2 regions of the Brevibacillus sp. BD137 genome follow, and region 1 is predicted to be linked to the other one. Evidence: riboswitches for the same ligand, from Rfam matches in the RefSeq annotation. Region 1 holds a riboswitch; the other holds the start of a gene.
What was found. A riboswitch is a leader RNA that binds a small molecule or an ion and turns the genes downstream of it on or off. The one in region 1 is predicted to bind lysine.
Positions count from the first base shown of each region.

Region 2: it holds a riboswitch for lysine, as region 1 does, so the genes downstream of both, ODZ53_RS10210 (amino acid permease) here and dapD (2,3,4,5-tetrahydropyridine-2,6-dicarboxylate N-acetyltransferase) in region 1, are expected to answer to the same signal.

Region 1 is NZ_JAOTNO010000001.1:520,068-524,522, forward strand. Features, by position in the region: gene ODZ53_RS02785 (aspartate aminotransferase family protein) at 1-914, opposite strand, end outside; gene dapD (2,3,4,5-tetrahydropyridine-2,6-dicarboxylate N-acetyltransferase) at 929-1,639, opposite strand; lysine riboswitch at 1,731-1,920, opposite strand; gene ODZ53_RS02795 (flavodoxin) at 2,061-2,501, shown strand; gene ODZ53_RS02800 (GNAT family N-acetyltransferase) at 2,570-3,118, shown strand; gene ODZ53_RS02805 (EcsC family protein) at 3,093-3,947, opposite strand; gene ODZ53_RS02810 (hypothetical protein) at 3,961-4,155, opposite strand; gene ODZ53_RS02815 (hypothetical protein) at 4,219-4,455, opposite strand, start outside.
Region 2 is NZ_JAOTNO010000004.1:45,210-49,664, forward strand. Features, by position in the region: gene ODZ53_RS10205 (hypothetical protein) at 1-109, opposite strand, end outside; gene ODZ53_RS10210 (amino acid permease) at 328-1,776, opposite strand; lysine riboswitch at 1,889-2,074, opposite strand; gene ODZ53_RS10215 (DinB family protein) at 2,159-2,653, opposite strand; gene ODZ53_RS10220 (CGNR zinc finger domain-containing protein) at 2,823-3,380, shown strand; gene ODZ53_RS10225 (inositol monophosphatase family protein) at 3,413-4,213, opposite strand; gene ODZ53_RS10230 (alpha/beta fold hydrolase) at 4,392-4,455, shown strand, end outside.

The sequences.
Region 1 (4,455 bases):
ACATGAGCGATGAAGGCTGGATTAAGCAATTCGTCCAACACGACATTCCCCAGGGCAGCAGACAATGGCGATGGTGCAAATGTCGTTCCGTGATCCCCCGGTTTGAACTGGTTCATCAGCTTTGGACCAGCGATGACACCGCCGAGTGGAAGCCCTCCGCCTATGCCTTTGGCGAATAGGATAAGGTCTGGCGTTACGCCTGCATGCTCATAAGCAAACAGCTTTCCTGTTCTGCCCATTCCTGTCTGGATTTCGTCCATGACAAAGAGCATGCCTTCTTGTTCACAGATGGCAGCTACCTCTCGCAAGAACGCTTCTGTTAGTGGCACGACACCGCCGGAACCCAAGACTGGCTCCATAAGGACAGCAGCGGGTCTTGCCTCCTGGCAAATCGCTCGCAATCCTGCCGTGTCCTCCACATCCAGTTCATAAACAGGAAAAGCTGGCTGAGGAAAGTCTTGATAGACGTGAGCCTGCCTCGTCAGACGTACTGCTCCAAGTGTTCGCCCGTGAAAGCTGTTGCGTAAAACAACGATGCCTTCACGACCTGCTCCCTCGTTTTTCGTCCATTTATGAATCAGCTTGATCGCAGACTCTGTGGCCTCCGCACCAGAGTTGGTGAAGAACACCTTACCGCTGATGCTGTTCGCAACCAAACGCTCCGCTAATCGAATAGCCGGCTTGTTTAAAAATACATTGGAAATATGCAAGAAGCGCTCTCCCTGCTCACGCAGAGCTTGTACAATGCGCGGATGGGAATGCCCCAAAACATTTACCGCGAGTCCAGTAAACAAGTCGAGATAACTCTTCCCGTTCGTATCGTACAAGTAATTTCCTTCGCCTTTCTCTATGGCAATCGGAATTCTTTTATAAGAGGAGACAATATATTGTTCATCGAGCGAACGCCAGTCCATGTGCACTCTCTCCCTTACAGCTGACGTAGCTCCTGCTTGATCTCTGTCTTGGAACGAGTTTTTTCATCGATTTGCTTGATCACACGTGCAGGCGTTCCGGCAACTACTACGTATGGAGGTACATCTTCAATGACGACAGCACCTGCTGCAACAACAGCACCTTTTCCTACGCGTACACCTTCCAGAATGACAGCATTTGCTCCGATGACAACATCATCCTCGACAACAACTGGCTGTGCAGACGGCGGCTCGATAACGCCTGCGATAACCGATCCAGCGCCGATGTGGCAGTTTTTCCCGATGGTTCCACGTCCACCTACTACAACATTCATATCAATCATCGTACCTTCACCGATCACTGCACCGATGTTAATGGAAGCACCCATCATGATGACCGCATTGTTACCGATTGTCACTTGGTCACGGATAATTGCGCCTGGCTCAATACGCGCTTGAATCCCTTTTGTATCCAGCAATGGAATAGCGGAGTTGCGACGATCGCTTTCTACTACATAATCTTCAATTTTGTCTGCGTTAGCAGCGAGCACTGGCTCAATCTCTTTCCACTCACCAAAAACAACACCAGTCGGACCAGTAATGAAGGCTTTGGAGCTCGCACCAAAGTCGATTCCTTCCAGGTTCCCTTTCACATATACCTTCACAGGTGTTTTCTTTTCGCTTTTTTGAATAAACGCGATAATTTCGTTAGCATCCATCATGTTCATTGTTACATCCTCCTCAAAATAACAGCATGGTTAATCAAAAAAAGCAATGAGTGCATTCGCTATCTCATTGCTTTTGATACTACGTAAGCAAATCATAAATAGCGCTCCACAAAAAGATGTAAGGTCCCTTGTGACAGGATGTTCATTTTTCATGAAACACCCCAGCCTGTGCTACGTAGGGGCATAGCATAAGCTTCGGCGCTTTAGCCTTTCTTCCTTCTCCTGCCCCCTGGCAGATTGCGAAAAGGCTTACTCTTCTTCGGCGCACCTCTATTTAGAGTACATTATATTAATTTTATTTAACTCTACCAAAATCAATGAAACGTGGCAAGATGAAAAAAGTTATTGACAACGATTCTCATTTTCATTAATTTTATTTGTGAGAATGATACTCATTATCTAACTGGAGGTTTTACGTTTTATGAGCATTTTGATGGTATACGCGAGCATGACAGGGAATACACAGGAAATTGCTGAAGCAATTGCAGAAGGTATTCGTTCAACTGGTGCTGAGCTGGAGATAAAAGAAGTAATGGACGCGAATGCAAAAGAACTCGAGGCTTACGACGGAATCTTGCTTGGTGCCTACACATGGGGCGATGGCGAACTCCCAGATGAATGCCTGGATTTTTATGAGGAAATGGACGATATTGATCTCAGCGGGAAAAAGGTTGTTGCTTTTGGCTCTTGCGATTCCGCTTACGAGCATGTCGGTGCCGCTGTTGATATTTTGCTGAAAAAGGCGAGCGAGCGCGGCGCAGAAACTCCTCTGGAAGGTTTGAAAATCGAGCTTTCTCCTACAGCAAAAGAAGTGGAAACTTGCAAAGCATTCGGGGTATCGTTTGCTGAATTGCTCGGCTAATCGATGTTTCCCAAATACTCTGGCACATGCTATACTATCAATCCAACTTTTTAAGGAGGATTGATCTCATGTCACTACATACAGACGAGATTCTGTTACGGCCTCTCCACCAACAAGACGCAGCCGAGCTCCTAGAGCTTCGGCTGCGTAATCATGAATTTCTCCAACCATTTGAACCGATCCGCCCCGCTTCATTTCTGACCCTTCCAGCACAGCAAGAACTGATTTCCCAAGCACAGAATGATTTTGAACGTGGTACTGCCTATGCTTTTGGTGTATTCTCCCGGGAATCCGAAAAGATGATGGGACGTGTAGCGTTGTCGAATGTCGCACGCGGCGCATGGCAAAATGCGACGATTGGCTACTTCATGGATCAGGCCTGCAATGGTAAAGGCTATACAACACTAGCTGTAAATCTTGCCCTTCGCTTTGCTCTAACGGATGTTGGGCTACACAGGGTACAAGCGGCTGTCATGCCTCGCAACCAAGCTTCCATTCGTGTCTTGGAAAAAAACCGGTTTCGCCAGGAGGGGCTATCGTTACGCTATTTGCAAATTAACGGTGTATGGGAGGACCATCTCATCTACGCTCTTACTGCTGAGGAGTGGTCTGTGTAATCTCCTTGCTCTTTTCAATCTCGCGCAGCCGCTCCAGGATGCGCCGTTTGCGGTACAGCATCATCCCCGCTTCGGCGACATCCTTTACGGTTGAGCGATTCAAATACGCCCCGAACAAAATACCCGCAATAGGCACCATTTGAAATAACTTTTTCCACCCGAAGTTTTCTGTGTACGTAACCACGACTTCACGCCATCCCTGCAATTGTGCCATTACCTCTCTCTGCGCACTTGGTTCATCAAAGCGGGAGAGCTCAGCAAGTATCGCTTTTTTCCCTACGATGTCTGATGAAGCAAATTGCAAGCATTTGACGACAAACAGCCTCTCCCTCTTCTCTTCCGGTCGATAGCCATAGGCAAGCGCCATCTCTTGTAATACTTTTAGAGATGTCCCCATCAATAGCGGGATATCGATCGCAAGGGTAAAAATCCCCCCGAAGCCAGTCGTCGCACCTTGTACTGTGGCAAAATTCGCACGTGAATCCTTCAGCTCCATTGCGACATCATTCATGGTTGTAAGCGGTACAGTAGCAATCTCCTCCTTGCCAATTACAGAAGTACCGTATCCCTCTAACCGCTTGCCAAACCGTTTGTATATCCCTTCATCCTGCACCAAATAAGTCCCACCTGTCTCGAGAAAGGCTGCCATTTCATCTACGGCTTTTCCCAGCTTCTCCTGAACAAATGCAGGCGTAATCCGATCCAAGAGAACAAAAGGAAGTCTGCCAAGCTTTTCCCAGAACCACAAGTCGTTCTGGTCCTTCTCCCAGTCCTCCACTTCGCGTAAGGCCGTAACCAATGTCTCCCTAGACTCTTTCAACCCCAACAACCTCCCTGCCTGCTCACTCAGATTCTCCTCGCTTCCACTGACATTGGTTGCGCAAGATGGACTTGATATAGTCCTGCAACTCTTCTGGCGTGGCGTGGCAGACGAATTCTTTTATATTTCTTACGATCCCCAGCTTCAAATGTTTCACTTGCTCTCCTTCGATCCGAAAGCCGAACTTTTCCAAGATTACCTTCTGTTCATTTGTCACAGAACTTCCTCCCCTTGTAGTCGAAAACCCCCATGCCAAAATGCAAGGGGGTTTTCCTATCTACTATTTCACTTCAATTGTAAGCGTCAATGTTTCATTACGCTCATTTACATCGTTTTTCTTCGTGTACTTTCTTTTGGAGTTGATAACCGTGCAGGTCTTATTGCTGAGCGTATTCGTTACCTTGATCTTGTATTCCCCGGGCTTATCCGTATCGATATACCTGTTCAAATTCAGTGATTCAAGCCCCTCGCTATCGTCGCCATCACCTTTGCTGGGCTTGATGCTGGCGATCTCTTC
Region 2 (4,455 bases), on a different contig from region 1:
CCGTATCGGGCTTGGGCAATTCCAGACTAGTTCCTGTCACCATTTTAGGTGCAGTTTGGCTAGTTGGGAGCTGGGGGGGTAGGTAGCGGGAATACGATTGGATTTGCATGTTCTACTCTCCTCACATGGATTCATGTTCAGTCGTGAAGGCAGGAGATCATGTTTACCTTTTATCAGATGACTAGTATGAGTTGTGAGAACGGAAGGAAACGGATCTCAGTTGCTTCTTTTCTATACTATCGGCTATTGTGGGGCGGTTTTTAATAGGTTGGCAAACATGAAAAAGGACTCCCGTTTAGATCACGGGAATCCGAAATTTTTCTTCGATTATTTCGTGTGTTCATCCATGCTGAAGTCAACTTGTTCAAGAGGGACGACCTTGGTCTTCTGGCTGATTTTATAAGCGAGCCAAATGAGTAAGAAGAGTGGCAGGCCAATGTAAGAGACCAGGACGCCATACCAGTCAACCGTTCCCCCGATGAATGCGGAGTAGTTTTGCCCAAAAATAACGATACAGCAAATGATGAAGGCAAAAATCGGTCCAAACGGGAACCACTTTGCCCGATAAGGCAATTCGCTTAAGTCTCGGCCCTGAGCGATAAACGCTTTGCGGAAGCGGTAGTGACTAATGGCAATTCCCAGCCAAGCGATGAAGCCTGACATACCGGACGCATTCAAAAGCCATACGTACACTTCGCCATCCCCAAACAGAGAGGACAGAAAAGCAAGGGCGCCGATGAGCGCAGTCAAGATCAAGGCATTGATTGGTACACCGTTACTTGTTACTTTTGCGAACCATTTTGGTGCTTTTCCTTCCTTCGCCAAGTTCCACAGCATGCGTGTAGAGGCGTACATGCCAGAGTTACCAGCAGACAATACAGACGTGAGAATAACCGCGTTCATGACGGATGCAGCAAAAGCGAATCCGGCATTTTCAAATACAATTGTAAACGGACTGATCGCAATATCCGTAAGGTCGCCACTGATCAGATTTGGATTATCGTATGGAACCAACAACCCGATGATCAAAATAGCGAGGATGTAGAAGAGCAGGATGCGCCAAAAAATTTGACGGATGGCCTTCGGAATATTGCGGGCAGGGTCTTCGCTCTCCCCAGCTGCTACACCAACCAGCTCTGTTCCTTGGAAAGAGAATCCGGCAATCATAAAGACACCGAGCAGGGCCATGAAGCCGCCATTGAATGACGCGTCGCCTTTGGTGAAGTTTTGGAAGCCAACTGCTTGACCACCCATAATGCCAAAAATCATCAACACACCGACAATAATAAAGATGATAACCGTTACTACTTTAATCAAGGCGAACCAATATTCAGATTCTCCATAGGCTTTCACAGACAGGAGATTCAAGGCAAACAGCAATCCGAGGAACAAAGCGCTCCATACTATCGCTGGGGTATCCGGGAACCAATATTTCATAATGAGTGCGGAAGCTGACAGCTCAACGGCAATGGTAATCGCCCAGTTGTACCAGTAGTTCCAACCGAGAGCAAAGCCGAGAGATGGATCGACGAACCGTGTGGCATACGTCGAAAACGAACCGGAAACAGGCATAAAAGCCGCCATTTCCCCCAAGCTGGTCATTAAAAAGTAAACCATGATACTAATAGCGAGATAGGCGACTAAAGCTCCACCTGGTCCGGCGGAATGAATCGAGCCTCCACTCGCGAGAAACAATCCCGTCCCAATCGAGCCGCCGATGGCGATCATCGTCAGGTGTCGGGCTTTCAAACCACGTTGCAATTGATTTTGTGACATAAGCTGCTTGCACGACCTTTCTTGAATTTTGAGAAGGAAGGTCGGAAATTAAAAAACCGCCATAGCCAAAAAATGGCATAGGGCGGTATCATCCAATCCCCACCAAGCCTTCACTGAAGATAGCTCACCACGTTTGCTTGGCATGCAAACGTGACAGTTCTGCCCCTTTCGAGTACAGCCCCAACCCAATCGCACAGAGACGCGATATGAGCTTCGGCGGATTTTCCTTACCTGGAGTCATTGATTTTCTCTGAATCTCGTACAGGATGATATAAAAGCCGCGACCTCTATCCTCACCGTGAAAGATGAGGATAACATGTATGAAATTATGTGATTCATCAAATATAAAGGATTGTTCGGGATTAATCAATGTGAAATTTTGTTATTCGAATGAGCGTCTGGCAGGCCAAGAGCCTTGCAGCTTGCGAACTTGGACGATTTGTCCCGTATGAAACGCATCATGCAAGACAAGACTCATTACGTTTTGGTAAATGGGTGTATAGGTAGCCATCTGGTTTAACTCTTCATCCGTCAGCAAGGAAAGCTGTTCATGAATGTGGCGGTGGACGCTTTCCATTCGCAAGAGGGTAGCTTGCCAAGCGTCTTCGTCAGCGGGACCGCCGGATGGGGTGAAGGTATCATCGTTCGTCTCCGCGGAGCCAGGGAATTCGGTGCCCAAAAGACGATGCAACAGGCGTTCTTTGTAATAAAGAAGGTGGCTGACGTTTTCCCAGATGGTGTTGGCTGCTTCTCCCACAGGGCGCCAGCTAGCCTCCGCTGCTGATATCCCGGAAAGCACTTCTTTTAGGGGTGGATACCAGTCTTCCTTGTCATACGCACATTCCCATCCGTGCAAAAGCAATTCCTTCCGATTCATACGCTTCCTCCTCGTCTGTGAAACAGATTGATGAAACGCTATAATAGCAATAAGAAATGAGGGTGTAACTAGTTAATTGAGTTACGGTAGTTACGAATAAAGATTACCATATCCTGTATGGTCATACAAGAGAGAAAAATGAAGGGTTTCGTCAGGGAGAGTGGATGACATGGACTGGCTTTGTATCGATTTTTTAAATAGTGATTGGCGGGATTGGCGCGGTTCTGGTCGTTGGGAAAATCGCCTAGAGAACCAGGAATGGCTGTCATCCTTTTTGCAAACATACAACCTAACCGCTCCGCTGCCGATGAATGAGGCGTATGCCGCGTCTCTTTTGCAATTGCGGGAGCGTTTGAGACGTATGCTGGAAGCCGTTGTCCGTGGAGACCGATTCCAAGAGGAGGACCTTGCGGAATTGAACAAAGTGTTGGCTCTCGCCCCTTTTCATACACAGGTGTTGTATGTAGATGAGGAGGGCGGCTACAGGCAAAAGCAATCCAGTCAAGCAGAGGGCTGGCCCCTCGTCATGGCACAAATTGCGGCTTCTTTCGCCGAGCTGCTTGCCCCGCAGCATCTGGAGCGAATCAAAATATGTGACAACGAGGATTGCCGCTGGGTGTTTTATGATGAAAGCCGCAACCGGGTGCGCCGCTGGTGCGATGACAAAATGTGCGGAAACCTGATGAAGGTACGCCGTTTTCGTGAGCGGAAAAAGGAGAAAGGGTGATGCCGCATAGGCTCACCCTTTTTATCTGTTCGTTATGAAGCTGGGGTCAATTGGATCAGCTGAGGGTAGATGGTCGAGCCTGCTGCTACGACGCCTGTGCTTTTCCAGCAAAAATCGTTCCCCTGTGTATCCGTAATTTTGCCTCCGGCTTCCTGGACCAAAAGAGCACCAGCCAGCCAATCATACACCCCTTCACCGTATTCCCAGTAACCGTCGAGTCGTCCGCACGCCACATAGGCCAGATGGAGTGATACCGCGCCTTGCATGCGGATGGCAAAAGCTTCTGGCATCACTCGCGTCAAGGAATTTGCTGTATACTTTCCGACCAAGAGGTTCATCGGCTCGGAGGAAGCAAAGAGCGTCCCTAGAATGCACTCACTCAGCAGCGATTTGGATGAGATACTAATTTTTTGTCCGTTTAAAAAAGCTCCACGCCCGTCAATTGCTGTAAACAGTTCATCACGGCATGGATCATAGACAAAAGAAACAACCGTGCGTCCTCCGTCAATCAGGCAGAGGGAAGTAGCCCACATCGGCATTTTTTGTAGAAAGTGAACGGCTCCATCGATTGCATCTATCACCCAATAAGGACTTGTGAATTCAGGCTTTTCCTGTGCACCCAGATCGAATTCGGCGTCAGAGAATTGATAGGTGGGGAACCGCTCGGATAATGAGCGCTTTAATCGAGCTTCAACCACGGGATTCACCTCTTCAAAGCGTTTAGCCATTGCTTCCTTGCTGTGGCAGGGCGCACCTTTTTCAAATTCCACTAGCAGCTCCATTCCAGCACTTCTTACCAGTTCCTCGCAAAATCGCACATCTTGTATATTCATGACATCTTCCATCCCTTCTCTTTCTGGTGAAAATTGAGTAGTGTGCTTGAATACTACTATGTAAAAATCAGTTCGTCAACACCACGAAATGTCGAGATTTACAATTTATGCACATGTGCAGCGTGTTTGAGACATAATAAGTAGCATCATACATAGGGGCGGAAACGAGGTGGGTAGGATGAGTCAAGCGCGTAAAAAATGGTTCCAGGCACTCGTATTGGTGACACTTGCAGCGATTTGTC